Regions from separate parts of the Streptomyces sp. NBC_00873 genome, predicted to be linked through region 1. Evidence: riboswitches for the same ligand, from Rfam matches in the RefSeq annotation. Region 1 holds a riboswitch; each other region holds the start of a gene.
The links. Region 1 has a riboswitch for cyclic di-AMP ahead of OH809_RS26100 (transglycosylase family protein). Riboswitches for the same ligand answer to the same signal wherever they lie in the genome.
Positions count from the first base shown of each region.

Region 2: it holds a riboswitch for cyclic di-AMP, as region 1 does, so the genes downstream of both, OH809_RS17240 (NlpC/P60 family protein) here and OH809_RS26100 (transglycosylase family protein) in region 1, are expected to answer to the same signal.
Region 3: it holds a riboswitch for cyclic di-AMP, as region 1 does, so the genes downstream of both, OH809_RS05885 (peptidoglycan DD-metalloendopeptidase family protein) here and OH809_RS26100 (transglycosylase family protein) in region 1, are expected to answer to the same signal.

Region 1 is NZ_CP108803.1:5,620,317-5,629,950, forward strand. It holds gene OH809_RS26090 (cytochrome P450) at 1-211, shown strand, start outside; gene OH809_RS26095 (transglycosylase family protein) at 317-1,228, shown strand; cyclic di-AMP (ydaO/yuaA leader) riboswitch at 1,529-1,700, shown strand; gene OH809_RS26100 (transglycosylase family protein) at 1,704-2,420, shown strand; gene eno (phosphopyruvate hydratase) at 2,721-4,007, shown strand; gene OH809_RS26110 (septum formation initiator family protein) at 4,178-4,648, shown strand; gene OH809_RS26115 (DUF501 domain-containing protein) at 4,725-5,330, shown strand; gene OH809_RS26120 (exopolyphosphatase) at 5,447-6,388, shown strand; gene OH809_RS26125 (NAD(P)/FAD-dependent oxidoreductase) at 6,876-8,261, shown strand; gene OH809_RS26130 (class I SAM-dependent methyltransferase) at 8,554-9,634, shown strand, end outside.
Region 2 is NZ_CP108803.1:3,817,450-3,827,083, reverse strand. It holds gene OH809_RS17265 (PspC domain-containing protein) at 1-319, shown strand, start outside; gene OH809_RS17260 (LuxR C-terminal-related transcriptional regulator) at 316-1,011, shown strand; partial or broken gene OH809_RS17255 (GNAT family N-acetyltransferase) at 1,013-1,216, opposite strand; gene OH809_RS17250 (NlpC/P60 family protein) at 1,221-2,270, opposite strand; gene OH809_RS17245 (hypothetical protein) at 2,626-2,979, shown strand; gene OH809_RS17240 (NlpC/P60 family protein) at 3,054-4,220, opposite strand; cyclic di-AMP (ydaO/yuaA leader) riboswitch at 4,219-4,382, opposite strand; gene pcrA (DNA helicase PcrA) at 4,640-7,129, shown strand; gene OH809_RS17230 (M23 family metallopeptidase) at 7,215-8,684, opposite strand; gene OH809_RS17225 (esterase/lipase family protein) at 8,980-9,634, opposite strand, start outside.
Region 3 is NZ_CP108803.1:1,242,195-1,251,828, reverse strand. It holds gene OH809_RS05895 (tyrosine-protein phosphatase) at 114-926, opposite strand; gene OH809_RS05890 (alpha-galactosidase) at 1,123-3,228, shown strand; cyclic di-AMP (ydaO/yuaA leader) riboswitch at 3,511-3,668, shown strand; gene OH809_RS05885 (peptidoglycan DD-metalloendopeptidase family protein) at 3,672-4,592, shown strand; gene OH809_RS05880 (STM4011 family radical SAM protein) at 4,748-5,665, opposite strand; gene OH809_RS05875 (STM4012 family radical SAM protein) at 5,674-7,035, opposite strand; gene OH809_RS05870 (STM4013/SEN3800 family hydrolase) at 7,032-7,847, opposite strand; gene OH809_RS05865 (STM4014 family protein) at 7,918-9,072, opposite strand; gene OH809_RS05860 (STM4015 family protein) at 9,053-9,634, opposite strand, start outside.

The DNA of each region.
Region 1 (9,634 bases):
CCATTACTGCCTGGGAGCACCGCTTGCCCGACTCGAGGGGCAGGCTGCCCTGGCCACGCTGTTGAGGCGCCTCCCGGACCTGCGGCTTGCGGTGGAACCTACCGATTTGCGGTGGCGCGGCGGACTCATCATGCGTGGACTGCGCACGCTTCCGGTGGAGTTCGGTCCCGGCCGGCGTTCCGATGAGGGTGACACTCTGTCAACTCTGTGACTTTCACGTGATCTGCGCTGCATCGACTTGTGACAAGCGTTCGAGAGCCGCTACGTTCACCGTTCGACTCACCAGTCACTTGTCAGTCACACGGAAGGCAATCCCATGGGCTCCGCGAACGGCAGACACCGTCGCCCTCGCCAGGCACCCGCGATCGTCGTCGCCGCAGGCGTGACCGGTTCGGCCATCGCTATTCCCCTGCTCGGAGCGGCCGGTGCGCACGCCGCCGACGCCACGACCTGGGACCGGGTCGCGGAGTGCGAGAGCGGCGGCATGTGGAGCGCCGACCTCGGCAACGGCTTCTATGGCGGTCTTCAGTTCTCGCAGGACGCCTGGAAGTCGTACGGCGGTGAGGCGTACGCCCCGCGCGCCGACCTCGCCAGCCGCTCGCAGCAGATAGCGGTCGCCGAGAAGGTCCTGGAGGACCAGGGGTCGAAGGCGTGGCCCAGCTGTGTGGCCATCTCCGGGCTCACGGAGGACGGGGTGTTGCCGGGGGTCGACCCGGGAGTCGTGCCGTCGGCCGAACCGGCGGAGAGCGGGGATGCGTCCGATTCGCCGTCCGCCAAGGCGTCCGCCACACCTTCGGGCAAGGCGTCCGCCACGCCTTCGGACAAGGCGTCGCACAAGCCGTCGGCAGAGCCGGCAGCCACATCACCATCCAAGAAGTCTGATTCATTCGACTCGCCCCGGAAGTCCGACTCGTCCGGCGATGAGGCGGGCGGCAAGCACCGCGGCGCGCCGGCCCCCGAGGTGAGCCAGGACACGGACAGGGGCGGCGACCGGGACTCGGGCCGGCATGCTTCCCGCGGTAACAGCGAGGGGCGCGACACGCGCGCGGTGGCGGCCGACGGCGATTACACCGTCCGGCCGGGCGACAACCTCTGGGCGATTGCTGACGCACAGAAGGTTCCCGGTGGATGGCCCGCTCTCTATGAGGCGAACAAGGGTGCGGTCGGAAGCGACCCGGACCTCATCCTGCCTGGCCAGAGCCTCGATCTCGGCGTGAAGTCGAAGTGAGGGTAGTCCGATAAACAGCTAAAAGGACCCCAAAAATCGGGGTAGTTCAGGGACCTATGTCCGCTTATGCGTAAGTGAGACATGGGTCTCTTTGCGTCAACTGGCGTGTCGCGTCTGCCGGGCCCGTCTGCATCACCCCTCACCTGCGAAAACGCTGCGCAGTCAGATGCAGGTAAGGACTGATTGTCCGTTATGCCCATCTTTGAATGTCGAGGTTGCATACGTTTACGGTCGGAACCGCTCGCACCGCGGGCCCCGTCGACCGTCACGCCGAATCCTGCCGTCGGTCGAAGGGAACAGACGCGTAAAGCGCCGTAGGCAGGAGCGGGGGACCCAGGTAAGCCGCCAGGCCCGATGGCCGAAAGACCGTCAGGACCGGCTCGGGGTGAAGTCGCGTGCTAGGACATGCGACCGGGCAACTCACTTGGCCCGAACCCGACAGCTCACCTCGTAGGCGTCGGTGAGGAGAAGTTCCATGCTGCTGAACAGCAAGGGCAAGCACCGTCGCCCGTCCAAGGTCGTCCGTGTCGCCACGCTCGCCGGCGTCACCGGTGCCGCCATCGCCGCTCCCCTGATGGGTGCGACCGGTGCCTCCGCCGCCTCCGTCGCCACGTGGGACGCCGTCGCCCAGTGCGAATCCGGTGGCAACTGGTCCATCAACACCGGCAACGGCTACTACGGCGGCCTGCAGTTCTCGCAGTCCAGCTGGGCCGCCGCCGGTGGTACGCAGTACGCCCCGCGCGCCGACCTCGCCACCAAGGCTCAGCAGATCGCCACCGCCGAGAAGCTCCTCAACATGCAGGGCCCGGGTGCCTGGGGCTGTGCCGGCCGCGGTGGCCTCACCAACGACGGTGTCGACCCGGGTGTCGACACCGGCTCCACCGCGCAGCAGAGCGCCCCGGCGCAGGAGTCGAAGCAGGCCGCGCCGAAGCAGGCCGCGCGCACCGAGGCACCCGCCGCCTCCCGCGCGGACCGCGGCACCGCCCCCAAGAAGACCGTCACCACGCCGACCGGCGAGAAGGTCGCCAAGGGTGACGGCGAGTACAAGGTGAAGTCCGGCGACTCGCTCAGCAGGATCGCCGCGCAGCACAAGGTGAAGGGCGGCTGGCAGCAGCTCTTCGAGCTGAACAAGGACATCGTCAAGGACGCCGACCTGATCTACCCGGGTCAGCAGCTCCACCTGACGAAGTAGGACGGGCGCTCCGTGGACACGGGCTCCCCGTAGACACGGGCTCTCTCCTCCCCGAGCACCCCGACCCGGCGCGGATTCCCCCGTACGCACCGGGTCGGGGTTTCTGTATTCACTGTTCAACTGTTGTCGTTACCGCCAGTAGGAATCTGGGCCTTTGTCCTGCTGTGGGTGCCCTTGGGTTCTTTTTCGTCCCAGGAGGCGGGCGGTCGGCGGACCGAGGCGGCCCAGCCGGTTAGGCTCTTGTCGCAAGGCCAAAGCGACCCTGCACAACCAGCGTCATATCCCAGAAGGAGATGCCTCGTGCCGTCCATCGACGTCGTCGTAGCCCGGGAAATCCTCGACTCCCGCGGAAACCCCACGGTCGAGGTCGAGGTTGGCCTCGACGACGGCAGCACGGGCCGTGCTGCTGTTCCGTCCGGCGCCTCCACCGGTGCGTTCGAGGCCATTGAGCTTCGCGACGGTGACCCCAACCGCTACCAGGGCAAGGGCGTCGAGAAGGCTGTCCTCGCCGTGATCGAGCAGATCGGCCCGGAGCTTGTCGGCTACGACGCCACCGAGCAGCGGCTGATCGACCAGGCCATGTTCGATCTGGACGCCACCGAGAACAAGGGCTCGCTCGGCGCCAACGCCATCCTCGGCGTCTCGCTGGCCGTCGCGCACGCCGCGTCCGAGGCCTCGGACCTGCCGCTGTTCCGCTACCTCGGTGGCCCGAACGCGCACCTGCTGCCCGTTCCGATGATGAACATCCTCAACGGTGGGTCGCACGCCGACTCCAACGTGGACATCCAGGAGTTCATGATCGCCCCGATCGGCGCGGAGTCCTTCTCCGAGGCCCTGCGCTGGGGCGCCGAGGTCTACCACACGCTGAAGAAGGTCCTGAAGACCAAGGGCCTGTCGACCGGTCTCGGCGACGAGGGCGGCTTCGCGCCGAACCTGGAGTCGAACCGCGCCGCCCTGGACCTCATCCTCGAGGCCATCAAGGAAGCCGGTTACGCCCCGGGCAAGGACATCGCGCTCGCGCTCGACGTCGCCGCCTCGGAGTTCTACAAGGACGGCAAGTACGAGTTCGAGGGCAAGTCCCGCTCGGCCGCCGAGATGACCGAGTACTACGAGGAGCTCGTCTCCGCGTACCCGCTGGTCTCCATCGAGGACCCGCTGTACGAGGACGACTGGGCCGGCTGGAACGTCATCACCCAGAAGCTCGGCGCCAAGGTGCAGATTGTCGGCGACGACCTGTTCGTCACCAACCCGGAGCGCCTGGCCCGCGGTATCGAGGAGGGCTCCGCCAACGCTCTGCTCGTCAAGGTCAACCAGATCGGTTCGCTGACCGAGACCCTGGACGCCGTCGAGCTGGCCCAGCGCAACGGCTTCAAGTGCATGATGTCCCACCGCTCCGGCGAGACCGAGGACGTCACCATCGCCGACCTCGCCGTCGCGGTGAACTGCGGCCAGATCAAGACCGGCGCCCCGGCCCGCTCGGACCGCGTCGCCAAGTACAACCAGCTGCTGCGCATCGAGGAGATCCTCGACGACGCGGCGGTGTACGCGGGCCGCTCCGCGTTCCCGCGGTTTCGCTCTGCGAACTGATCAGCACAGCGCTCTGCGAACTGATCAGCACAGCGCTCTGCGAACTGATCAGCACAGCAAGGGCTGACCGCAGGCCCGGTACCGGGGCAAAGGCCCCGGCCTCCGTCCGTCCCCGCACTCGGTCCCGTACCGTGTGCGGGGACGGACGTGCGTAGTGGGGAGGCGGAGACATGGCCGCGAAGGACCGGGACCGGTTCTCCACCGCGACCCGGCTGCGACTGCTCGGTGAGCAGACCGCCGCTCGCGTCTACCGGTCCCAGAACCGCCGCCAGGCCCGCCGTTCCCGGCTCACCGGCCGGGCCGCGTTCCTCGCCCTGGTCGTCTGTTCCCTGGTGGTGGCGCTCGCGTACCCGATGCGGCAGTACGTGTCGCAGCGCGACGAGATCGCCGACCAGCAGCGGCTGGCGCAGGAGGCCGAGAAGCACACCGAGGAGCTGCGCGACGAGAAGGCGCGCCTCCAGGACGACGCGTACATCCGGCGGCTGGCCCGGGAGCACCTGCACTACGTGCCTCCCGGGGAGACCAGCTACACGGTGATCGACCCCGACGCGGCGAAGGAACGCAGCGGAGGGGCGAAGGAGACCGACCGGCCGTGGCACTCCAACCTGTGGGACGGCGTGGACAGCGCCGACCGCAACTGACTTCTCATTGTTCACCTCGTCTCCGCAGCACTGTGCGGAGCCGTAGTTCACGCATCCGAGTAGATCCAAGGCAGGCATGGAAACGCCCCCTCCCCAGACCGAGTCCACCACACCCACCGAGGCGGACATCGCCGCGTTCCAGCAGCAGCTCGGCCGCCCGCCGCGCGGGCTGCGCGCGATCGCGCACCGCTGCCCGTGCGGCAACCCGGACGTGGTCGAGACGTCCCCGCGGCTGGAGGACGGTACGCCGTTCCCGACGACGTACTACCTGACGTGCCCGCGCGCGGCTTCCGCGATCGGCACGCTGGAGGCGAACGGCGTCATGAAGGAGATGACGGAGCGGCTGGCCACGGACCCGGAGCTGGCGGCTGCATACCGTGCCGCGCACGAGGACTACATCGCCCGGCGCGACGCGATCGAGGTGCTGGAGGGCTTTCCCAGTGCCGGCGGCATGCCGGACCGGGTGAAGTGCCTGCACGTGCTGGTGGGGCACTCGCTGGCGGCGGGGCCGGGCGTGAACCCGCTGGGCGACGAGGCGATTGCGATGCTGCCGGAGTGGTGGCGCAAGGGGCCGTGCGTGACGCCGTGCGGGCCGCCGGACGAGAAGGAGGGCCGGACGGCCGCCGGGAGCGAAGGCGGCCACGTCGCCTTCCGGCCGGCCGACGAGGCGGACGAAGGCTGACCGCGCCCGGGGGCTCCCGCCCCCGGGACCCCCGCCCCTCGACCGCCGGAGGGGCTCGAATCGGCGTCGGAGGGGCTTGGACCGGCGTCGGAGGGCTTGAAGACACAGGAGAACCCATGACCCGCGTTGCCGCCATCGACTGCGGAACCAACTCCATCCGACTGCTCGTCGCCGACGCCGATCCCGCCACGGGTGAGCTCACCGAGCTCGACCGGCGGATGGAGATCGTCCGGCTCGGCCAGGGCGTGGACCGCACCGGTCGGCTCGCCCCCGAGGCGCTGGAGCGGACCTTCGCCGCCTGCCGCCAGTACGCGGCCGTCATCAAGGAGTACGGCGCGGAGAAGATCCGCTTCGTCGCGACCTCCGCCTCCCGCGACGCGGAGAACAGGGACGAGTTCGTCCGCGGAGTCCTGGACATCCTCGGCGTCGAGCCCGAGGTGATCAGTGGCGACCAGGAGGCCGAGCTCTCCTTCGACGGCGCCACCAAGGAGCTCGCGGGCAGCGAACACCTGCCGAAGCCGTACCTGGTGGTGGACATCGGCGGCGGTTCCACCGAGTTCGTCGTCGGCGACGACCGGGTCCTGGCCGCGCGGTCGGTGGACGTCGGCTGCGTACGGATGACCGAGCGCCATCTCGTACGCGACGGCGTCGTCACCGACCCCCCCACACTCGGTCAGATCACCGCGATCCGCGCGGACATCGACGCCGCCCTCGACCTGGCCGAGGAGACGGTCCCGCTCACCGAAGCCGCCACGCTCGTCGGCCTCGCCGGCACCGTCACCACCGTGGCCGCGATCGCGCTGGGACTGGAGGAGTACGACTCCGAGGCGATCCACCACTCCCGGATCTCCTTCGAGCAGGTCCAGGAGATCACCGGACGGCTCGTCACCTCGACCCACGCCGAGCGAGCCGCGATCCCCGCGATACATCCGGGGCGGGTCGACGTGATCACCGCCGGGGCGCTCGTCCTGCTGGGCGTGATGAAGCGGACCGGGGCCCGCGAGATCGTCGTCAGCGAGCACGACATTCTCGACGGGATCGCCTGGTCCATCGCGTAGCCGGGAGGTCGTCGGCAGCCCGTTCGAAACGGTGCCCGAAAGGCTGTTCGCGGGGGTGCGGCGAGAGGCGCCGAAAACGCGCTCATGCGCACTCCCGCCTGCACCTTTGATTCGTCGGGAGCCTCTCCGGGGCCTCTTCGGGAGACGCTCCGCGACGAAGTTCGTGAACTTCTTCACAAGGAATTCGTTCCCTTGATGCGCACTTCTGCTCCGTACGGGGCCCCGTGACCGTCCGCGGACCCGCTCGCTGTGCATACGGGATGGTTCCGGACGTGTTGCTGGAGTGTTGATCGAAGGGGTGCTTCACCCCGCTCGCGGGGCTCAAGGGCCAGCTCACAAGCGGTGAACAACGTTCGCCGCTGGGCCGTGGTTCCCCTGTGGCACCATGACCTCGCTCACGTGGGCGGCGAAGTGTAGCAGAGGGTGGGGGATACCTTGTGAAGGGGCTCACGAGCATGCCCCCCGAGGGGGGTGGATACTCGATGCCATGAGCACCACGGAGCGTCCCAGGATCCTCGTAGTAGGCGGTGGGTACGTAGGCCTGTACGCAGCTCGGCGCATTCTGAAGAAGATGCGCTACGGAGAGGCGACCGTCACGGTCGTCGACCCCCGGTCGTACATGACCTACCAGCCTTTCCTCCCCGAAGCCGCCGCAGGCAGCATCTCGCCTCGGCATGTCGTCGTCCCGCTGCGACGCGTACTGCCGAAGGCCGAGGTTCTCACCGGCCGCGTCACGACCATCGATCAGGACCGCAAGGTCGCCATGGTCGCGCCGCTGGTCGGCGAGGCCTACGAGCTGCCCTTCGACTACCTCGTCATCGCGATGGGCGCCGTCTCCCGTACCTTCCCGATCCCCGGCCTGGCCGAACAGGGCATCGGCATGAAGGGCATCGAGGAGGCCATCGGCCTGCGCAACCACGTTCTCGAGCAGCTGGACAAGGCCGACTCGACGACCGATGAGGACGTCCGCCGCAGGGCGTTGACGTTCGTCTTCGTGGGCGGCGGCTTCGCCGGTGCGGAGACCATCGGCGAGGTCGAGGACATGGCCCGTGACGCGGCGAAGTACTACACGAACGTGAAGCGCGAGGACATGCGCTTCATCCTCGTCGACGCCGCCGACAAGATCCTTCCCGAGGTCGGCCCGAAGCTGGGCACCTGGGGCCGGGAGCACCTGGAGTCCCGTGGCGTCGAGGTCTTCCTCTCGACCTCCATGGACTCCTGCGTCGACGGTCACGTCGTCCTGAAGAACGGCCTCGAGGTCGACTCCAACACCATCGTGTGGACGGCCGGCGTGAAGCCGAACCCGGCGCTGGCCCGCTTCGGCCTGCCGCTCGGTCCGCGCGGTCACGTGGACACGTCCGAGAAGCTCCAGGTGCAGGGCACCGACTACATCTGGGCCGCGGGCGACAACGCCCAGGTTCCGGATATGGTCGGCCGCAAGGCCGGTAACCCGAACGCCTGGTGCCCGCCGAACGCCCAGCACGCGCTGCGTCAGGCCAAGGTCCTCGGCGACAACGTCATCTCCGGGATGCGCGGCTTCCCGCAGAAGGAATACAGCCACGCCAACAAGGGTGCGGTCGCCGGTCTCGGCCTGCACAAGGGCGTCGCGATGATCGTCATGGGCAAGATGAAGATCAAGCTCAAGGGCCGTCTCGCCTGGTACATGCACCGTGGCTACCACGGCATGGCGATGCCGACCTGGAACCGTAAGATCCGGATCTTCGCCGACTGGACCCTTGCGATGTTCCTCAAGCGCGAGGTCGTCTCGCTCGGCGCCATGGAGACGCCGCGCGAGGAGTTCTACGAGGCCGCCAAGCCGGCCCCGGCTCCGGCCGCCGCCAAGACCGAGGGCGAGAAGGCCAAGGCCTCCTAGCCCGGGCTCCGGTCCGCCGGATCCTCTCCGTACGACGCCCGAAGGGGCCGCCCGCCATCCGTGGTGCGGGCGGCCCCTTCGGCATGTCCGGAGCCAGGGAGTGACCGCCCGGCAAATGCGTGTAGCGTGCAGGTATTTTGCCGTTCCGTTGCGCCACTGCGGGATGGCGTTGGCGCCGGAGAGTGTTGACGGGGGTGTACCTCGTCGTGGCGCCACGGGTGCATGGCGTGGTTCAAGGCATGTTTGGGCATGTTTGGGCTCGTTGGGAAACACCATCACGGAGGTGTACGCCATGGCAGACGCCGCGTTGCGGCTGACCGCTCTCGCCGAGGAGTTGCTGGGAGAACCCCTGCCGGTCCGGATCCGGGCCTGGGACGGCAGCGAATCCGGACCGCCCGGCGCCCCCGTACTCGTCATCCGGAACCGCCGCGCGTTGCGCCGGCTGCTCTGGAAGCCGGGCGAACTGGGCCTGGCCCGCGCCTGGGTGGCCGGCGAACTCGACATCGACGGCGATCTCTTCGAGACGCTGGATCTGATGGCCGGACTGCTCTGGGAGCGCGGCGTGGACGCGAAGGACACCGTCCACCCGGTCCGGAACCCGAAGCTCCGGGCCGCCGCCCGGAGCCTGCTGCACCTGGCGGGACCCTGGCCGCCGCCACCCCCGCCCGCCGAGGAGGTCCGCCGCCGCACCGGCCCCCTCCACACCAAGCGCCGCGACAAGGAGGCCATCAGCCACCACTACGACGTGGGCAATGACTTCTACGAACTGGTCCTCGGCCCGTCCATGGTCTACTCCTGCGCCTACTGGGAGGACGACGGAAGCCTGGAGGACGCCCAGCGCGACAAGCTCGACCTGGTCTGCCGCAAGCTCGCGCTGAAGGAGGGCGACCGCCTCCTCGACGTCGGCTGCGGCTGGGGCTCCATGGCCATCCACGCGGCCCGCCAGTACGGCGCCCAGGTCACCGGGGTGACCCTCTCCGTCGAACAGGCCGCATACGCCCGCAAGCGCATCGCCGAGGAAGGTCTGACCGACCGGATCGAGATCCGGGTCCAGGACTACCGGGACGTCAGGGACGGCCCGTACGATGCCGTCTCGTCGATCGGCATGGCCGAGCACGTCGGCTCGGTCCGCTACCGCGAGTACGCCGACGACATCTACGCCCTTCTGAAGCCGGGCGGCCGGCTGCTCAACCACCAGATCGCCCGCCGCCCCGAACGGGACGAGTCCGCTTACCACGTGGACGAGTTCATCGACGCGTACGTCTTCCCCGACGGCGAACTCGCCCCGTTGGGCCGGACCGTCGCCACGCTCGAGGAAGCCGGCTTCGAGGCCCGCGACGTCGAGTCGATCCGTGAGCACTATGCACTGACCC
Region 2 (9,634 bases), 1.8 Mb from region 1:
CGTCGTCGGCGACTGCCCGCTCGACGAGAAGCTCGCCGCGCAGATGCAGGCCGCACGCGAGGCGATGGTCAATGCCGCGAAGTACGGTGGCGAGGGCGGTGCCGTGCAGGTCTACGCGGAGGTCGAGGGCCGCACGGTCTTCGTCTCCGTACGGGACCGTGGACCGGGATTCGATCCGGATTCCGTACCGGGGGACAGAATGGGCGTACGAGAATCAATCATCGGCCGGATGCAGCGCAACGGCGGTACGGCGCGGCTGCGTTCGGTGCCCGGCGGGGGCACGGAAGTCGAGCTGGAGATGGAGAGGGCGAGCGAATGACGGAGACCACCGAAACGACCGGGGGCCCGGAGCGCCGGGTACGGGTCGTGCTCGTCGACGACCACCGGATGTTCCGCACCGGAGTCCAGGCCGAGATCGGCCGCACCGAGGAGACCGGTGTCGAGGTCGTCGGCGAGGCCGCCGACGTCGACCAGGCGGTCACTGTCATCACGGCGACCCGCCCCGAGGTCGTCCTCCTCGACGTGCACCTGCCGGGCGGCGGCGGCGTCGAGGTGCTGCGCCGCTGTGCCCCGCTGATGGGCGCGGTCGAGAACCCGGTGCGGTTTCTTGCGCTGTCCGTCTCCGACGCCGCCGAGGATGTCATCGGTGTCATCCGCGGCGGCGCCCGCGGCTACGTCACCAAGACGATCAACGGCACCGACCTGGTCGATTCGGTCTTCCGGGTGCAGGACGGCGACGCGGTGTTCTCGCCCCGGCTGGCCGGCTTCGTCCTCGACGCGTTCGCCTCGACGGACGCACCGCCGGTCGACGAGGACCTGGACCGGCTGACACAGCGCGAGCGCGAGGTGCTGCGGCTGATCGCGCGTGGCTATGCGTACAAGGAGATCGCCAAGCAGCTGTTCATCTCGGTGAAGACGGTCGAGTCGCATGTCTCGGCGGTGCTGCGGAAGCTCCAGCTGTCGAACCGGCACGAGCTGACGCGGTGGGCGACGGCCCGACGGCTGGTCTGAGTCAGCTGTTCTCCCGTTCGGGGTCGATGGAGATGTTGAGTTGCTCGCCGACCCTTCGGTAGCCGATGCCCGCGTAGATCCGTTCCACAGCGGCGTCGGCCGGCTCCAGCCATACCACCCGGAAGCCCCGCGCGAACGCGGCCGCGGTCAGATGGGCGGAGAGTGCGGCGCCGATGCCGCGGCGGCGGAAGGCGTCGGCGACGGCGAACCTATGCGACCCGGGTCGCTCCCGCGAAGGGCATGCCGTCGATCGGCGCGATGCGGACCGGCGCTCCGGGGTGCGGTGCGTGGATCATCTGTCCGTCGCCGATGTAGAGACCGACATGGCTGATCCCGGAGTAGAAGAACACCAGGTCACCGGGGGCGAGTTCGGAGCGGGGGATGTTCCGGCCGACGTTGATCTGGGTGTATGTGGTGCGGGGGAGCGAGACGCCGGCGGAGCGCCAGGCGGCCTGGGTCAGCCCGGAGCAGTCGAACGAGGACGGTCCGGTCGCGCCCCAGACGTACGGCTTGCCGAGCGCCCCGTAGGCGAACGCGACGGCCTCCGCGGCGCGGGCGTTGGGGGCCTGGGCGGTGCCTAAGCGCGGGGCGCTGCGATCCGCGCGGGCGGCGGCGCGGGCGGTGTCCGAGCGTTCGAACTCGGCGCGCTCCGCGGGTGAGAGGGTGTCCAGGAGCTTCTGGGCGTCGGCCAGTCTGGCCCTGACCGTCGTCCGGTGCTTCTTCAGGTCGGCCCGGCGGGCGGTGAGGGCCGCCAGCTCGTCCTTCGCCTCCGCGCGCAGCTGGGCGATCTCGGTGACCTGCCGCTGCACGTTGGAGACCTCGGCCGCCTGGCGGTCGGCGGCCCGGTCCACGTACGAGGCCCGTTGCAGATACTGGTCGGGGTCCGAGGACAGCGCCAGCTGCACGGAGGGGTCGAGGCCGCCGGTGCGGTACTCCGCGGCGGCGAGCGAACCGAGTGCGTTGCGGGAGGCGTTGAGGCGTTCGGTCCTGCGGGCGGCCTCGTCGCGCAGTGCGTTCAGGGACTTGGCCGCGGCGGTCGCTTTCTCTTTCGCGCCGTTGTACTGCTCGGTGGCGACCTCGGCGTCGTGGTACAGCCGGTCCACCGCGGCCTTGATCCGGGTGGGGGTGGGCTGTGGTTCGGCGTGCGCGGAGCCCGGCAGGGCGGCGGCGGTCGCGGCCCCGGCGAAGGCGAGGGTGGCTGCGGTGCGGGCGGCGGAGCCGGTGTGCGGGCGCTGCCTGGGTTTCCGATGCGCTGCCACGGGGGCGGGGCTCCTTGCGTCGACTGCCCGTCGGGGCCTACCGGCGGGCCGCTGAGGTCCGGCGGCGGGACGCCAACAGGGGGAGCGGCCCGCCGCCGGATTTCTCGGCGGGGTGACCGGGCTGCCGTCCGGGTGCGGAGCGGTGGTGAAGCCGGCCACCTGGACAGGGACGCTAAGCCCGGGGCGCGAGGAAGAGTCGCAATGACGGCTATTGCCCGAATTTGGCAATGTGCTGTCGCTGAGCGACTGGAAAATTACACCAGAGTCAGGCAATTGGTACAGATGTAAGTGAAATGCCGAAGAGCCCCCACCTCGCCGAAGAGGGGTGATATGGCCCCGGCTAGGCTGCGGCCTCATGGACGTACTCATCAATATCTTCGTCGCGCTGCACATCATCGGCATCGCCGCCCTCCTGGGCGGCTTCCTGACCCAGATGAAGGCGATGGGCGCGGGCACGGCACGCTTCGTCCCGGCGATGCTGCACGGCGCGCTGACCATGCTGGTCACCGGTGTCGCGCTGGTCGGGCTCAACCAGGCCGACGACCACCCGGTCAACAACATCAAGATCGGCGTGAAGCTGGCGGTCCTGGTGGTGATCCTCGCGCTGGTCTACATCAAGCGGGACGAGGAGAAGGCCGAGAAGGGTGCCTTCGCGGCGGTCGGCGGGCTGACGGTCGCCAACATCTTGATCGCGACGCTCTGGACCTGAGCCGGACCACCCTCATGCGCGAGTGAGCCCCTGCCGGATCCGGCAGGGGCTCACTCGCGCATGAGGGCCCGCCGTCACGCCGGGCGCACGCTGCCGTAGATCGGCATGTAGTAGATCGACTCCTCGCGGACGTTCGCCCCCGGCTTCGGGGCGTGGATCATCATGCCGTCGCCCTTGTAGATGCCGACGTGGCTGATGTCGTCGTAGAAGAAGACGAGGTCGCCCGGCTGCAGGTCGGCCGTGGCTATCCGGGTGCCGGTCTTCACCTGGTCCCAGGTGGTGCGGGGGATGTCGACGCCCGCCGCCTTCCAGGCGGCCTGGGTCAGCCCCGAGCAGTCGTACGAGGAGGGGCCCGTCGCTCCCCAGACGTACGGCTTGCCGATCTGGGCGCGGGCGAAGGCGAGAACCTTCTCGGCCTTCGTGGTGGCGCTGGTGTCCGAGCCGGTCCCGGTTCCCGCGCCCGTCCCCGTGCCGCCGGTGGAGCCGGCCTCCTTCGCCGCCTCCTCGGCCTTGCGGTCCGCCTCGGCCTTGGCGGCGGCCTGCCGACGGGCGAGTTCCTCCGCCTTGCGCTTGGCCTCCGCCTCCTTCTCGCGCTCCAGTGCCGCCAGCCGCGCCTTCTCCTCGGCCGTCAGCTTCGACAGCGTCGCGCGCGCCTCACCCAACTTCTTCTGGACGGATTGTTTGCTGGTCCGGAGCGTGGCCTGGGACTCGGTGAGCGTCTCCAGGCTCTTCACCGCCTCGGTGCGCTTCTTCGCCGCCGCTGCCTGCTGCGTACGGAAGTCCGTGACCGCCTTCTGCTGCTGGGCGGTCATCCGGTTCATCAGCTGGTTCTGGTCGAAGTACGACTGCGGGTCGTCGGCCAGGAAGAAGGTGGCGGTCGGGGCGATGGAGCCGGTGCGGTACTGCGCGGCCGCGTAGTTGCCGAGCGTCCTGCGCGCCTCGTTCAGTTTGTCGGCGCGCTCGGCCACGTCCTCCAGCAGGGCGTCGACCTTGCCGCGCTGCGTGGCGGAGGCCTCCTTCGCCTGGTTGTACTGCTGGGTCGCGGTGCCCGCCTGCCGGTAGAGGTCGTCGACCTTCTTCTGCACGTCCTCGATGCTGGGCCTGGGTGCGCTCGGGGCGGCCGTGGCACTCTGGGTCGACAGCAGGGTCACCCCCGCCAGTGCGGCCGTCGTGAGCCCGACGGCGGGGGTGGTGGTGCGTACCCGGCTGCGCGGTTTGCGATGCGATGCCAAAGCCGGCATCTCCTTCCGTGGACCGCCTACCGGGTTAGCTGTCGGGTTCGGGCGGAACGGAAGGCTGCCCTACGGTCCGAGTGGGGATACAGACCGATTCACCCCGGTTTTGCATATGGGTCCCCGGTCCCGAACTCCCTGCGGGCAGCCCGGATTCGGCGGGGGAGCCCGCTCGGCGTGGTTCGCCTCAAGGGGGTACGGGCCGCCCGACAGGGCACGCTAGCCAACCGTGGTGCCGCTGTGAAGGTTGATGTTCGATATGCCCGATACGTTTTCGTGACCTTGGTGAAGAAGGGCCGGAGAAGGCGGCCCGGGCCCCGATTTCCTTACAGGGCGTGGGTGGGTGTTCTCCGTATGTAGGCGCCTTCCGGCCGCACTTCTCCATGCGGCCGCAGAGTGTCGGTGCGTCGCCCTAGACTCGTGAGGCGATGAGCAGCCTCTTTGACGACAGTTTCCTGGCCGGCCTCCAGCACTCGGAGGAAGAACCCCCGCCGCCCCCCGAGGACTCCGCACCCGAAGCGGTGCCGGAGGACCTCTTCGCGGGCGTGTTCGACGCGCCCGCGCCGCCTCGGGACGCGTACTACCGGGACGGCGCCCACCGCCCCGCCATCGACTCCGCCGCCCTGCTCGACGGGCTGAACACCGAGCAGCGCGCCGCGGTCGTGCACGCCGGATCGCCGCTGCTCATCGTCGCCGGCGCGGGCTCCGGCAAGACCCGGGTGCTCACCCACCGCATCGCCCACCTGCTGGCCGAGCGCGGCGTGCACCCCGGCCAGATCCTGGCGATCACCTTCACCAACAAGGCCGCGGGCGAGATGAAGGAGCGCGTCGAGCAGCTCGTCGGACCGCGCGCCAACGCCATGTGGGTCATGACGTTCCACAGCGCGTGCGTACGGATCCTGCGCCGCGAGTCGAAGCGGCTCGGCTTCACCTCGTCGTTCTCGATCTACGACGCGGCCGACTCCAAGCGGCTGATGGCACTGGTCTGCCGCGATCTGGACCTCGACCCGAAGCGCTTCCCGCCGAAGTCGTTCACGGCCAAGGTCTCGAACCTGAAGAACGAGCTGATCGACGAGGAGACCTTCGCCGGCCAGGTCGGAGGGGGTACCTCCCATTCGAGCGAAGCCGAGAATGGGGGAGGCTTCGAGAAGACGCTCGCCCAGGCGTACGCGATGTACCAGTCCCGGCTGCGCGAGGCCAACGCACTGGACTTCGACGACATCATCATGACGACGGTCCATCTGCTCCAGGCGTTCCCCGACGTCGCCGAGCACTACCGCCGCCGCTTCCGGCACGTCCTCGTCGACGAGTACCAGGACACCAACCACGCCCAGTACACGCTCGTACGCGAACTGGTCGGCCCGGCCGGAGAGGCCGACGCCCCCGCCGAACTCTGCGTCGTGGGTGACGCCGACCAGTCGATCTACGCCTTCCGCGGCGCGACGATCCGTAACATCCTCCAGTTCGAGGAGGACTACCCGAACGCGACGACGATCCTGCTGGAGCAGAACTACCGCTCCACGCAGACGATCCTCTCCGCCGCCAACGCTGTCATCGAGCGCAACGAGAGCCGCCGGCCCAAGAACCTCTGGACGAATGCGGGCGAGGGCGCCCGGATCACCGGCTATGTCGCGGACACCGAGCACGACGAGGCGCAGTTCGTCGCCGACGAGATCGACCGGCTGACCGACGCGGGCGACGCGAAGGCCGGCGACGTCGCGATCTTCTACCGGACGAACGCGCAGTCCCGCGTCTTCGAAGAGATCTTCATCCGCGTCGGCCTGCCCTACAAGGTCGTCGGCGGCGTGCGCTTCTACGAGCGCAAGGAGGTCCGGGACATCCTGGCCTACCTCCGGGTCCTCGCCAACCCCGAGGACACCGTTCCGCTGCGCCGCGTCCTCAACGTGCCCAAGCGAGGTATCGGCGACCGCGCCGAGGCGATGATCGACGCCCTGTCGCTGCGCGAGAAGATCACGTTCCCGCAGGCACTGCGCCGCGTCGACGAGGCGTACGGCATGGCGGCCCGCTCGGCCAACGCCGTCAAGCGGTTCAACACGCTGATGGAGGAACTGCGCACGATCGTCGAGTCCGGCGCAGGCCCCGCCGTGGTGCTGGAGGCGGTGCTGGAACGGACCGGCTATCTCGCCGAGCTCCAGGCGTCCACGGACCCGCAGGACGAGACGCGGATCGAGAACCTTCAGGAACTCGCCGCCGTCGCGCTCGAATTCGAGCAGGAGCGGGGGGAGTCCGCCGGGGAGGAAGGTGCGGGCACGGGCACGCTCGCCGAGTTCCTGGAGAAGGTCGCGCTCGTGGCCGACTCCGACCAGATCCCCGACGAGGACGAGGACGGCTCCGGCGTCATCACGCTGATGACGCTGCACACGGCCAAGGGGCTCGAATTCCCGGTGGTGTTCCTGACCGGCATGGAGGACGGCGTCTTCCCGCACATGCGCGCCCTGGGGCAGGTCAAGGAGCTGGAGGAGGAGCGGCGCCTCGCGTACGTCGGGATCACCCGTGCCCGTGAGCGGCTCTACCTGACGCGGGCGGCGATGCGCAGTGCGTGGGGTCAGCCCTCGTACAACCCGCCGTCGCGGTTCCTGGAGGAGATCCCGGACCAGCACCTGGAGTGGAAGCGGACCGGTCCGATGGCGGCCCCGGCCGGACCGACGTCGGGGATCACGTCGTCGCTGTCCTCGTCGCGCGCCCGCTCGGGCCCTTCGGGCTTCGCGACCCGGCGCACCTCGGACAAGCCGACGGTCACGCTGGTGGTCGGGGACCGGGTCACGCACGACCAGTTCGGGCTCGGCACGGTGACGGCGGTCGAGGGGATCGGCGACCAGGCGAAGGCGACGGTCGACTTCGGGGACGAACGACCGAAGAAGCTGCTGCTGCGGTACGCGCCGGTGGAGAAGCTCTAGGAGTCCGCCCCGGAGCCGACGGGGCGGGCGCAGGTGCCCGCCCCCTGCCGGCGGGCGGGGCCTGCGCCGTGTCGGACTCTGCTGCTCAGGTCGGGTCGACGCCGTGGCTGCGGAGCCAGGGCAGCGGGTCTATGGCCGCTCCGCCACCGGGCCGGACCTCGAAGTGCAGGTGCGGGCCGGTGGAGTTGCCGGAGTTCCCGGAGTACGCGATGACGTCACCGGCCTTGACCGGGCCCGAGCGGATCCTGGTGCTGCTGAGGTGGCAGTACCAGGTCTCGGTGCCGTCGGCCGTGGTGACGATGGCCATGTTCCCGTAGGCGCTGTTCCACTGGGTGCGTACGGTGCCGTCGGTCGCGGCCATCACCGGAGTGCCGTACGAGACGGGGAAGTCGATGCCCGTGTGCACGGACATCCAGTTGACGCCCGCCTGGCCGAAGTAGGCGCTGAGGCCGTGCTGCTTGACCGGCAGGAGGAACTTGGGCCGCAGCGCCTCTTTCCGGGCGGCCTCCTCCTCGCGCTTCTTCTTCTCGGCGGCCTGCCGTTCCCTCAGGTCGATGCGCTCCTGGGTGCGGCTGGCGCGGTCGGCGAAGTTCTCGGCGTCGGCGCTGAGGTTGTCGAACAGGGTGTCCAGCTTGTTGTTGGCGGCGACCGGCTTGGCGCTGCCGGGGTCGACGGCCGCCATCGACGTGGTGTCGTCCTTGGTGTCCTCGCCGCTGCCGAGTCCGCCGACGGAGGCGGCGGCGATACCGGCGACGCTCATCACGCAGGCGGAGGGGACGGCGACGGTGAGAAGAGCGGAACGCTTGGCGGCGGTACGACGCCGGCCGCGGCTGCCACCGCTGCCGCGGGTGACGGAACGGCTCGCAGGGCGGGGGATGCCGACGGTGTGGTCCGCCCGGTCTGCCGCGTTGTCCGCATCGGCGTCGAGGTCCGGGTCCAGGTCGGCGACGCCGAACTCGGAGGTCGCGGTGATGTCCGCGGGCTCCGCGGTCCCGGCTGACGGGTAGGGCTCGTACGGAGCATGGGAACCCCGGTCCGCGTACACCTCGTACGCGGCCTGTTCGGGTTCGTACGACTCGTGCGCGGTTTGCGCGGTTTGCTGTTCGTGCTCGGGCGTGGCGCCGGTGTTCCAGGCAGTGGCGTCGTACGCGCCGGCGTCGTAGGCGGCCGTCTCGGCCATCGCCCACTGGCCGTTCTGGTGCCAGCCGTTGGTGTCCCACTGGCCCGAGGCGTCCGGAGCGCCGCCCTGCGCGGGGATGCCCGGGGCTTCCGGCATCCAGGTCGCGGTGGTGTCGTACTGCTGCGGGTGCTGGGTCCCGTACGCGGCATAGGGGTCGTACGCGGCGGTCTGATGTGCGCCGGTGTCCCACTGGGTGGAGTCGTACTGGCCGCTGTACCCGGCCTGTCCGGTGTCGTAGCCGCTGCTGTAGCCGGCGGTGTCGTACGCACCGTCGTAGCTGCCCGGAAGGGAGCCGAAGAGCGGGTCGCTGTCGTAGCTGCCCATGGAGTGGCTGTCGTAACCGACATACCCGGCGTGGGGGTGCTGGTCGTTCACCAACTTCTCTCTCGCCTCGGCAGCAGGACCTGGGTCTGGGGGCCCGGTGGGGAATCCCAGAGGGAAAGCAGTGGCCGCGACTGTACCCGGCAGTACGTGACGGCGACAATCTTCGTCAGGTTTTGGGCCCACAGGAAACGGGCAATCGGCCGTCTTTCGGCGGACTGCGCACAGAGCCTTGGCTCTATGTTCGAAACGCGTTCTATTTGTGAGCGTGCTCCGGGCGGCCATGGCGCCCGGGAGGCGTGCCCCGGCACGGCGTGGCGGCCTTGTGCCAGTGAGGGACTCCGGTCCTTCAGGCCACCGAGGCGGCTCCCATGAGTCCGGTGGCCGATTCCGCGGACTCCAGGGCCTGCCGGATCCCGGCGGCGACCGCCGGGTGGACCGGCAGTGCGAGGTGGCCGATCCCGGTGACGCGCACGTTCAGCGCATCGAGGTCCGGATGGTCGATGCAGGCCGCCTCGGCCGGGACGATCACCTGGTCCAGCTCGCTCCAGAAGCTCACGAACCGGGTGCGGCAGCCGGGCGCGGGGCGGCGCAGCTCCTCGACCGGGGCGGAACCGCTGCGCATCTGGCGCACGATCGGGTGCGCACTGGCCACCGGGGCGACGGCGGTGCCGCCGTGCGGGGTGCCGAGCGTGACCAGGGTGCGGACGCGTCGGTCGCCGCCGAGTCGCTGCACGTAATAACGGGCGATCAGGCCACCGAGGCTGTGGCCGACGATGTCGACCTCGTGGTGACCGGTGCGGGTGCAGATCTCCTCGACATGCCGGCCGAGAAGTTCGGCGGCCGCGCGGACGTCACAGGTCAGCGGTGAGTAGTTGAGGGACTCCAGGTGGTGCCAGCCGTGCCGGGCGAGGGAACGGCGCAGCAGGACGAAGACGGAGCGGTTGTCGATGAACCCGTGCAGGAGCACGACGGGCCGCCGCTCGGGGCTCTCGGTGGGCAGG
Region 3 (9,634 bases), 4.4 Mb from region 1:
CCGAATCCATCCAGTATGCGGACGCCCCTCCGCCTTGCGATGTACCGCACCCGACGCCGTACGCTGTTCCGCCAGGGATCACGGGGCAGCCCTCAGGCCGGTGTACGGTCCGGCTACGCCTCGTCCAGGAGCCGTCCGCGCAGCCGCTCCAGGATCTCCGGAGTCAGCTTCAGGCCCTCGGCGAGATAGCGGTCCGTGCTGCCCCAGGTCTCCTCGATGGTGCTGAAGGCCTGGGCGAGGTACTCGGCGCGGGCGTCGAAGAGCGGGCTGAGCAGCTCCATCACCTCGGGCGACATCCCGGTCGCCGAGGTGTCGGTGCGCCGGACCTTGTACCGGCGGTGCGGATCGTTGGACTTCAGGTAGTCGGCCTCGATGGCCTCGCGCTCGACGCCGACCGCCAGCAGCGAAACCGCGATCGAGAGACCGGCACGGTCCTTGCCGGCCGCGCAGTGCATCAGAGCGGGAACGCTGTCCTCGGCCAGGGCGTGCAGCACCCGGCTGTGCTCGGCGGTACGGTCCCTGATGATCGACTTGTACGAGGCGGTCATCCGCGCCGCCCCCTTGCCGTCGCCAAGGATCGAGCGCAGCTGCGCGATGTCGCCGTCGCGGACCATCCGCCAGAACTCGGCGCCGTCGGCCGGGTCGGAGAGCGGAATGCTCACATTCCGCACGCCCGGCAGGTCCACGTCCGGGCCTTCGAGCCTATGGTCCGCCGCATTGCGGAAGTCGAAGATCGTGTGCAGCCCGAGGCCGCCGAGGAACGCGGCGTCCTCATCGGTGGCGTGCGCGAGGTGACCGCTGCGGAAGAGCCGCCCGTGCCGCACCCGGCGGCCGTCCACGGTCGGCAGTCCGCCCACATCGCGGAAGTTGCGCACACCTGCCAGCTCGGGTTCCGTCGACGGGACCTGCGGCACCTGCTGCGTCACGGTGTCTCCTGGAGTGTCTGGCGTCGGCGCGGCTCGCCGGCGAGGTCAGTTCCTGCGACGATACGACATTGAATTCTCAGGCAATCCTCTCGGCCGTCTCCTGCTGAACACCCCATGGAATTCGCCTCGCACGGGCGTTGCCCGGCCGTCGGTCGGCGGTCGATGATGTGCGGAACTGTGGGAATGCGGGGAAGACATGATCGAGACGGGTGACCAGGGTCGGACCTGGCTGCTGACCGGGGCGAGCGGCAGCTACGCGCTGCACCTCACCGGCCGGGACGAACTGCTGCATCTGCACTGGGGGCCGCAGATCTCCCTCGCGGCCGCCGAGGCCCTCGCCGCCGCGCCCGAGCCGCCCTTCCGGGGCTTCGAGTCGCAGCTGGACGGCCGCGAGGAGTACCCGGTCGAGGGCGGCCCCCGCTTCGTCCGGCCCGCTCTCTCCGTACGCACCCCCGAAGTCCGGGGCACCGAATGGGCGTTCGCCGGGGCCGCCGTGGACGGCGACGAACTCCGTATCGCGTTCGCCGACTCCGTGCAGCGGCTCGCGCTCACGCTGCACTACCGGATGCGGGACGACTCCGATGTCATCGAGCGCTGGGCCACCGTCACCCACACCGGTCCTGACGGTCCGCTGCTGGAGCTGCTGCGCGCCGACGCGGCGGCCTGGGCGCTGCCCGCCCGCGACAGCTGGCGGCTGAGCCAGCTGCACGGCCGCTGGGCGGCCGAGACACAGCTCGAACGGTCGGAGCTGACGTACGGCGAGAAGGTCCTCTCCAGCAGGCGTGGCCACACCGGACACCAGTTCCTGCCCTGGGTCGCGCTCGACGCGGACGGCGCCGCCACCGAGGAGGACGGCGAGGTGTACGGCTGCGCGCTCGGCTGGTCCGGCTCGTGGCGGATCGCGGTGCAGCAGCTCCCCGACGGGCTCGTACAGATCACCGGAGGCGCCGGATACGACGACTCCGGGCTGCTGCGGCTCGCACCGGGGGAGACGTACACCACACCGGTGTTCGCCGGGCTGTGGAGCGCCGAAGGGTTCGGCGGGGCGAGCCGGGCCTGGCACGCCTGGCAACTGGCCCATGTCGTCCCGGACGCCGAGAGCCTGCGGCCGGTGCTCTACAACTCCTGGGAGGCGACCGGCTTCGACATCGCGGAGGACCAGCAGCGCGCCCTCGCCGAGCGCGCCGCGGCGATGGGCGTCGAGCTGTTCGTCGTGGACGACGCATGGTTCGGGCAGCGCACCAGCGACCGGGCCGGACTCGGCGACTGGACCCCCAACGCCGAGCGATTCCCCGGCGGGCTGAAGCCGCTCGCCGACGAAGTGCACGGACTCGGCATGCAGTTCGGCATCTGGGTCGAGCCGGAGATGGTGAACGCCGACAGTGATCTGTATCGCGCGCACCCCGACTGGGTGCAGCACTTCCCTGGGCGGACCCGGACCGAATTCCGTCATCAGCTGGTGCTCAATCTGGCCCGGACCGATGTGCAGAACCATCTGTGGGAGCAGCTCGACACGCTGCTCTCCAGCGCTCCGATCGACTATGTGAAATGGGACTTCAACCGCTGCTTCACCGATGCGGGCTGGCCGGGCGAGGGCTATCCGCAGAAGCTCTGGATCGCGCATGTGGACGCGCTCTACGCGCTGATCGACCGGCTGCGGGCCGCCCACCCCGGCGTCGCTTTCGAGTCCTGCTCGGGCGGCGGTGGCCGGATCGACCTGGGGATCCTCGTTCGTACCGACCAGGTGTGGACCTCCGACAACACCGACCCGCTCGACCGGCTCGCCATCCAGCAGGGCTTCGGGCAGATCCATCCGGCGCGGGTGATGGCCGCCTGGGTCACCGACAGTCCGAATGTCCAGCTCAACAGCAGGGTCAGTTCGCTGCGCTTCCGCTTCGTCAGCGCGATGGCCGGGGTGCTCGGGGTCGGCGGGGATCTCACCGAGTGGAGTGACGAGGAGCTGACCGAGGCGCGGAACTGGGTGGATCTCTACAAGGAGATCCGTCCCGCCGTGCAGCACGGCGCGCTGTACCGGCTGCGTGCCCCGCGCGGTGGGCTCAGCGCGGTGCAGTACGTGCACGGCGACGAGGCGGTGGTGCTGATGTGGCTGGAGGCGCAGCGGTACGGGGAGCGGCCGCCGGCTCTGCGGCTGCGCGGGCTCGACCCTGCGGCGACCTACACCGACCTGGACACCGGGGCGGTCCACCACGGCGCCGTGCTGCTGCATCAGGGTCTGCACACAGGGCTGCGGGGGGATCTGGACGCGAAGGTGCTGAGGCTCCGGCGTGCAGAGCGCTTATGACATGTCCGTATTGGGGCATTTAGTGGAACACACCCCATTTTCCTAGGAGATGATGCCCTCCTCGTGAGCGGGATCATATCCGTGACGGTGTGTGGTGACGTCGGGGATGGGCATTCCGGGCGTCGCGCGGAAAGTCAAGATCCGTAATCCACGGAGGGTGACCGGAATTCCGCGCCGATTTCCCGGCGCGGATTCCCTCGAGTAATCGATGGCTTGTTTCCGTCGTCCTCACTCGCCTACGGTCACCCTCAATCCGGACGGACCGCCTAATCCTGCCGCTGTCCGGAATTCGCACCCACTCACGTGTGGCAGGAGCGGGGGAACCAGGTAAGCCGCCGTCCGGAGAGATCCGGCCGGCTCGGGGTGAAGTCGCGAACCGCGACCGGGCATCTCCAGCCCGAACCCGACAGCTCACCTCGTAGGCGCCGGAGAGGAAATTCTTCATGCCCACATCGGGTAAGCACCGCCGTACCAAGTCCAGCACGATCGCCCGTCGCGTCGCCGCAGTCGGCGCCGGTGGGGCCGTCATCGCCCTTCCGCTGCTCGGCGCCACCGGTGCCCACGCCGCGGAGCAGGCCGCGCCCACCGCGCAGTCGGCAGCCACGCACGTCGCCGTCGAGGCCGCGCCGGTCGTGAAGAAGCAGGCCGAGACCCGGACGTACTCCGTCGTCGCCGGTGACTACCTGTCGAAGATTGCCGCCGAGCAGCAGGTCAAGGGCGGCTGGCAGCAGCTGTACCAGGACAACCGCGCGGTCGTCGGCGAGAACCCGAGCCTTATCGTCCCGGGCATGAAGCTGACGCTCGGCGGCAAGCCGGCCGGCTCCGCCGCGACGACGGACACCACGCAGTCCGCCCCGGCTCCGTCGACCTCCTCGGCCGACAAGTCCGCGTCGCAGTCCAAGGCTTCGGAGTCCGTCAAGACCACCACGGCTTCCGCCTCGGCCGGTCAGAGCAACAGCTCCGGCTACGTCCACCCGGTCCCGGGCAACCACACCACCGCCTACCGTGCCTCCGGCTCCAACTGGTCCAGCGGCAGCCACACGGGTATCGACTTCCCGGTCGCCACCGGCACCAGCGTGAAGGCGATCACCTCCGGCACCGTCGTCACCGCCGGCTGGGGTGGCGCGTACGGCAACCAGGTCGTCATCAAGCACGCCGACGGCCACTACTCGCAGTACGGCCACATGTCCTCGCTCTCCGTCTCGGCGGGCCAGACCGTGACCGCCGGCCAGCAGGTCGGCCTCTCCGGTGCCACCGGCAACGCCACCGGCCCGCACCTGCACTTCGAGATCCGCACCGGCCCGGCGTACGGGTCGGACATCGACCCCATTGCCTACCTGGCCTCGCACGGGATCTACGTCTGATCCACGGCTGATTCGGTCGGCTCGGTTAAGGGGCGGTGCGCGGCGGCGCACCGCCCCTTAACTTAGACCGACCGGCAATTGGGGGGTGGGTGAAGGGCCTCTCTTTGGCCTCATCTGCCGGACGGGCCCGTTCCCTTTCCTGCCTCTCGGGGGCTTCAGGCCTGTCCGGCGGCGGGGGAAACCGGCAGGAACCGGCGCCCCGAGGGCGCCGGTATGCCCGGGCGTCGGGTTGGTATGCGCTCCAGGACGCCACCCGCGAAGACGTCGTACAACGGCAGCGTCTCCAGATGCACATAGCCGATGTGGCAGTCGCAGACGGCGAGCGGACAGGCCCGCGGACCGAGCGCACGCCGGTAGCTGCCGTCGTACAGGTTGCCCAGTTCGGCCGGGACGAAGTGGCAGCGACGCACCGTGCCGTCGCCGTCCACCGAGATGACGGACTCGCCGGTCCGGCACGGCATGCCTGCCGAGCGGTGCGGGTGACGGCTGTACGGGAAGAGGGGGTCGAGGGCCGTCCAGCGGTCCGCCTCCTCGTCCGTGTAGCTCTGCCCCTCAGCGGCATTGACCCAGAGATAGACCTCGTCGGGCAGGTCGGTACGGAGGCGCCGCGCCTCGTCGAAATGCTCCTCGAGACCGACGACACCGACGCTGTACCGGACACCGAGGACGGACAGCTCCCGGCACCTGGCGAGGAAACGGTCGTACGGTGTCTGCCCCGGGTGGTACGTGCACCACAGCGCGATCTTGTCGCGGCCGGCTCCACCGGCCTCGGCCAGCCACCGTGTACGACCGCTGAGATTGGTCTGGATCGCGACCCGGCCGATATGCGGCAGCTGCGCCAGTTCCACCAACGCGCGGCGGTACCAGGAACGGACCAGCCCCTCGCCCCACGGCGTGAAGAGCACCGAGATCCTGTCCCCGGTCTGCGCCGCAGCCCACGCGGTGAACCGCTCCAGCGCGGCGCGGTCGGCACGGAGCTGCTCCGGGCTGTCGCGCCGCTTGGCGAACGGGCAGTACGGGCAGTCGTAGTCGCACGACGCCAGGGGGCCCCGATAGAGGATCGTCAGATCCATGGGAGTGCTCACTTCAGTTCGTACGCGGCCATCGCGGCCCGTACAGCGGGGGAGAACAGTTCGGGACCCAGCGCGTCGGAGTGGGCGAGCCCCTCGGGCGAGAGCCGCAGCAGCCCGGACGCCACGGCGGACCCGTCCAGCCAGCCGCGCGCCTCGAACCGGTCCAGGTCACCACGGAAGTCGTCACTGGGAGCGGCGTCGAACCGCTCGCGGTATTCCGCCAGTTGCAGCCCCTCGGCCTGGAGGAGCGACTGCAGAAGGTGACGCCTGCGCGCCTCGTCGCCGTCGACATACCGCCCCACTTCCGCGCGGGAGAAGTCCTCGGTGGCGGTGTAGCCGTCGATGATCGCCCGCACTTCCCGCATCTCCACCGCGTAGTCGAAGGAGTAGTGCAGCCGACTGGTGTACGAGCGTGCGCCGCAGCCGAGCCCGATCATGCCGTCCGTCTGGCACGCGTAGTCGGCGGGGCCCTGCTGCGGGGCGTCGGCGCGGCGGAACATCCGCATCGACACCTGCTCGTAGCCGTGGGCGAGGAGATGGTCCCGGCCCGCCCGGTACAGCCGCAGCCGCTCCTCGTCCCAGGCCGCGTCCGCCGCTGCTTCGGCGTCGGCGCCGAGCCGGCCCAGGCCGGTCAGCGGGCGCACGTACAGCGGATAGAGATACAGCTCCTCCGGCTGCCAGGCGAGCGCCGCGTCCAGAGAGGAACGCCAGCTGACCTCGGTCTGTCCGTCGATGCCGTAGATCAGGTCGATGTTGAGGACCGGAATGCGCGCGTCGCGGATCCGGCCCAGCGCCGCCTCCACATCGGCGCGGCGCTGGGGACGGACCGCCGCGCGTGCCTCGGCGTCGACGAAGCTCTGTACGCCGATGCTGATCCGGGTCGTCCCGCGGTCGGCGAGGACGGCCAGCCGGTCGGTCGTTGCGGTCGACGGCGAGGTCTCGACCGACAGCGGCACGGACCGCAGGTCGGCGCCCATCCGCTTCTCCGCGATGTCGCAGAGCCGCTCCAGCTCGGCGGCCGTCAGGAAGGTGGGGGTGCCGCCGCCGAACGCCGCCGCGGCGAACCGTACCGGCTCGTCGTCACCCAGTGCGTCGCGGACGGCAGTGGCCTGCCGGTCCAGTGCGTCGAGATAGCGGGTCGTCAGCTCGTCGGGGGCGCCGATCCGGGTGAAGAGGTTGCAGAAACCGCAGCGGACCTCGCAGAACGGTATGTGGAGATAGAGCGAGAGCGCGTCCTTGCACTCTCCCGTCCACAGCTCGCGCAGCGCTGGCCGGCCGACGGGGTGGCCGGTGAGCGGGCGGTACGCCGTCTTGTGCGGATAGGCGTAGACGTAGCTCTGGTACGGGCGGACGGTGTGCGGACTGGTCATCGTGCGGTGGCCCCCGGTTCCAGGAAGAAGTGCGCGTACGGAACGGTCCAGACGGACTCGTGGCCGAGCCGGTGACCGTTGTAGCCGTCGTCCCCGTACGCCGTGCCGTGGTCGGAGCAGACGATGGCGAAGCAGCGCCGGCGGCTGCTCGCGGCGGCAAGGAGCCGGCCGATGTGTGTGTCGACGTACTCCAGGGCTGCGGCGTGCGTGGCGCGGGAGTCACCCGACTCGCGGGTGGCGCCCGGCTGGTGGAACCAGTTGGGCTGGTGCAGCGCCGACACATTGACGAAGAGGAAAAGCCGTTGTTCGGCGGGGAGCCCCGCGACGACCTGCTCGGCCCGTGCCACCTGGGCCTCGAAGGAGGTGGGTGACGCGACGCCGAACTCGGGTTCCCAGTGGCTCTCCTGGAACATGCCCGGCAGCACGGAACCGAGCGGGCCCTGCCGGTTGAAGAAGCCGACGCCTCCGATGCACACCGTGCGGTAGCCGGCCCCGGCGAGAGCGGACACCAGGTCCGGGGTGTCGAAGACGAAGGTCCGGGAAGCGGTGGTCTCACTGCCCGCGAAGCGTGCCGCGAACAGCCGGGGGTGCGGGCCGGGGGCGGCGGGCGTCGGCAGGAATCCCGCGAAGATCGCCTGGTGCGAGGCATAGGTGAAGCTGCCCGGGGCATGCCGCTTCTCCCAGATGCCGCCCGGGAGATGGCGGGCCAGATGCGGGATGCGTCCGGCGGCGGCCAGCTCCGCCGCCACGTCGTAGCGCAGGGTGTCGAGGGTGATGAGCAGCAGATCGTGACTGCCCACGATCTCGCTCATGTCCGGATTCCCGGCGTGTTCCGAGGGAGCGGCGTCCGCGTCGCGGATGTCGGCGACGGCCTGTCCGGTGTCAGGGGGTGGCGCTTGCACGGTGGTTCCTTGCTCTGTTCAGTACGGCGACGACCTGCGTCGCATAGGTGTCCAGGCCCTCGAAGCCGCTGCCGGGCAGCCCGGTCAGGCGTGGCAGCAGGTCGCCGAAGGCGTTGACCTCGCCGACGGCGAACCGCCGCCAGCCGGTCGCGGGCAGCAGATCGACGGCCACACACAGCGTGTCCGGGAAGCAGGCAGCGGCGCGCTCGCACACGGCCAGGGCCTCGGCCCAGCTGCCGCCCGCCGCCTCGACGGCCGCGCGGACCTCGTCGAGGCTTCCGCGCTCGCCGCCGAGGTGAAGATTGGTCATGGGGGAGTGGCTGGTCCGTACGACGGCATGGGTGGCGCGGCCCGCCACCACCAGAACCCGCAGGTCCGCCGAGCGCCCTCGCTGCGACGCCTTGGGCAGCCAGCGCTCGATGTGCAGCCCGTCCGGCGCGAGCGCGTCGACGATCGCCGCCACCTCGCGCTCCGTCGTACAGCGGTGCACCCGCAGCGAGTTGAAAAGCCGTCCGGACGTGTCGCGCTCCACCGACGTGGTCGCCCGCACCCGGCCGGGACCTGCCGTTTCCACGGCCAGCACCCCCGACGCGGACGAGCCGTGCGCGAGCTTCACGAAGGCCCGTGGCATGCGGTGCTGAGCCATCCGCTCGCGCACATCCGCCCAGTCGCGCACCACGGGCGCCGCGACGCCGGAGGTCGGCGAAGCCGGTACAGGGACCCCGGCGCCGTCCAGCACGGCATGGCACAGCCGCTTGTCGAACAGCACCGCGACATCGCCCGGGGCGTCGAGCAGGACCGCCCCGGCCGCCTCGGCCGCCCGCGCGACCGTCCGCACCGCTCCGGTGAACCGCGTGTACCAGAGGGCGGTGCCCTCGACCCTCGTCGGATCGTCCACCGACCGCAGCAACCGCTCGACCTCGGCGTCCTCACCGGGCGAGTCCATCCGTACGGTCTCGCCCGGCCGGAAAACGGCCTTGCCGCCCAGGACGTCGAGCCAGGGCACCACGCGCGCGGCAGGCAGCCCGGCGGCGCGTACGGCGTCCAGGAAAAGTGAGACCCGGCGGTTGCCGGGGACTCCCACGACGGCGAAGCGCACCGCCGGGCCGCCCGCCCTACTCGGTGACTGCGACATAGCGCTCGTCGTCTTCTTCCGGATCCCAGTACTCCACCTCGTCCGGTTCGGTGTTCACCCGGTCGGCACCGAGCAGTCCTTCGAGGCGGTCCACCAAAGGGGCACTGATGTAGTGGTGGTGCAGATCCAGCGAGGTCAGATGGGTGAGCGGCTGGCCCGCGAGCAGCGCCTCGGCTCCGAGGTCCCCGAGGGTGCCCATCGCCAGGGAGAGCGACTCCAGCTGGGCGACAACCGGGGCGGACGCCACCGCGGCCGCGATCTCGTCCTGGATCTCACTGTTCTGCAGACCCAGATGGCGCAGGTTCGGGAACGCGGCACCGGAGAGCAGCGGCGCAAGGTCCTCGACCGTCGCGTCCCCGCCGTACTCGGCCACGCCGAGCCAGAGTTCGAGGTGCTCCAGCGCGGGCAGCTCCGACGCCCCGACCGCCCGTACGACAGCCGACGGAAGCCCGCCGGACTCGAACCGCAGCGAGGTGAGCGCCTCGTGCCGCACAGGTCGCAGATCAAGGGTCTGCTTGCCGGCGATCGGCTCACCGCAGCCGCGCACCGTCAGCTCCTGCAC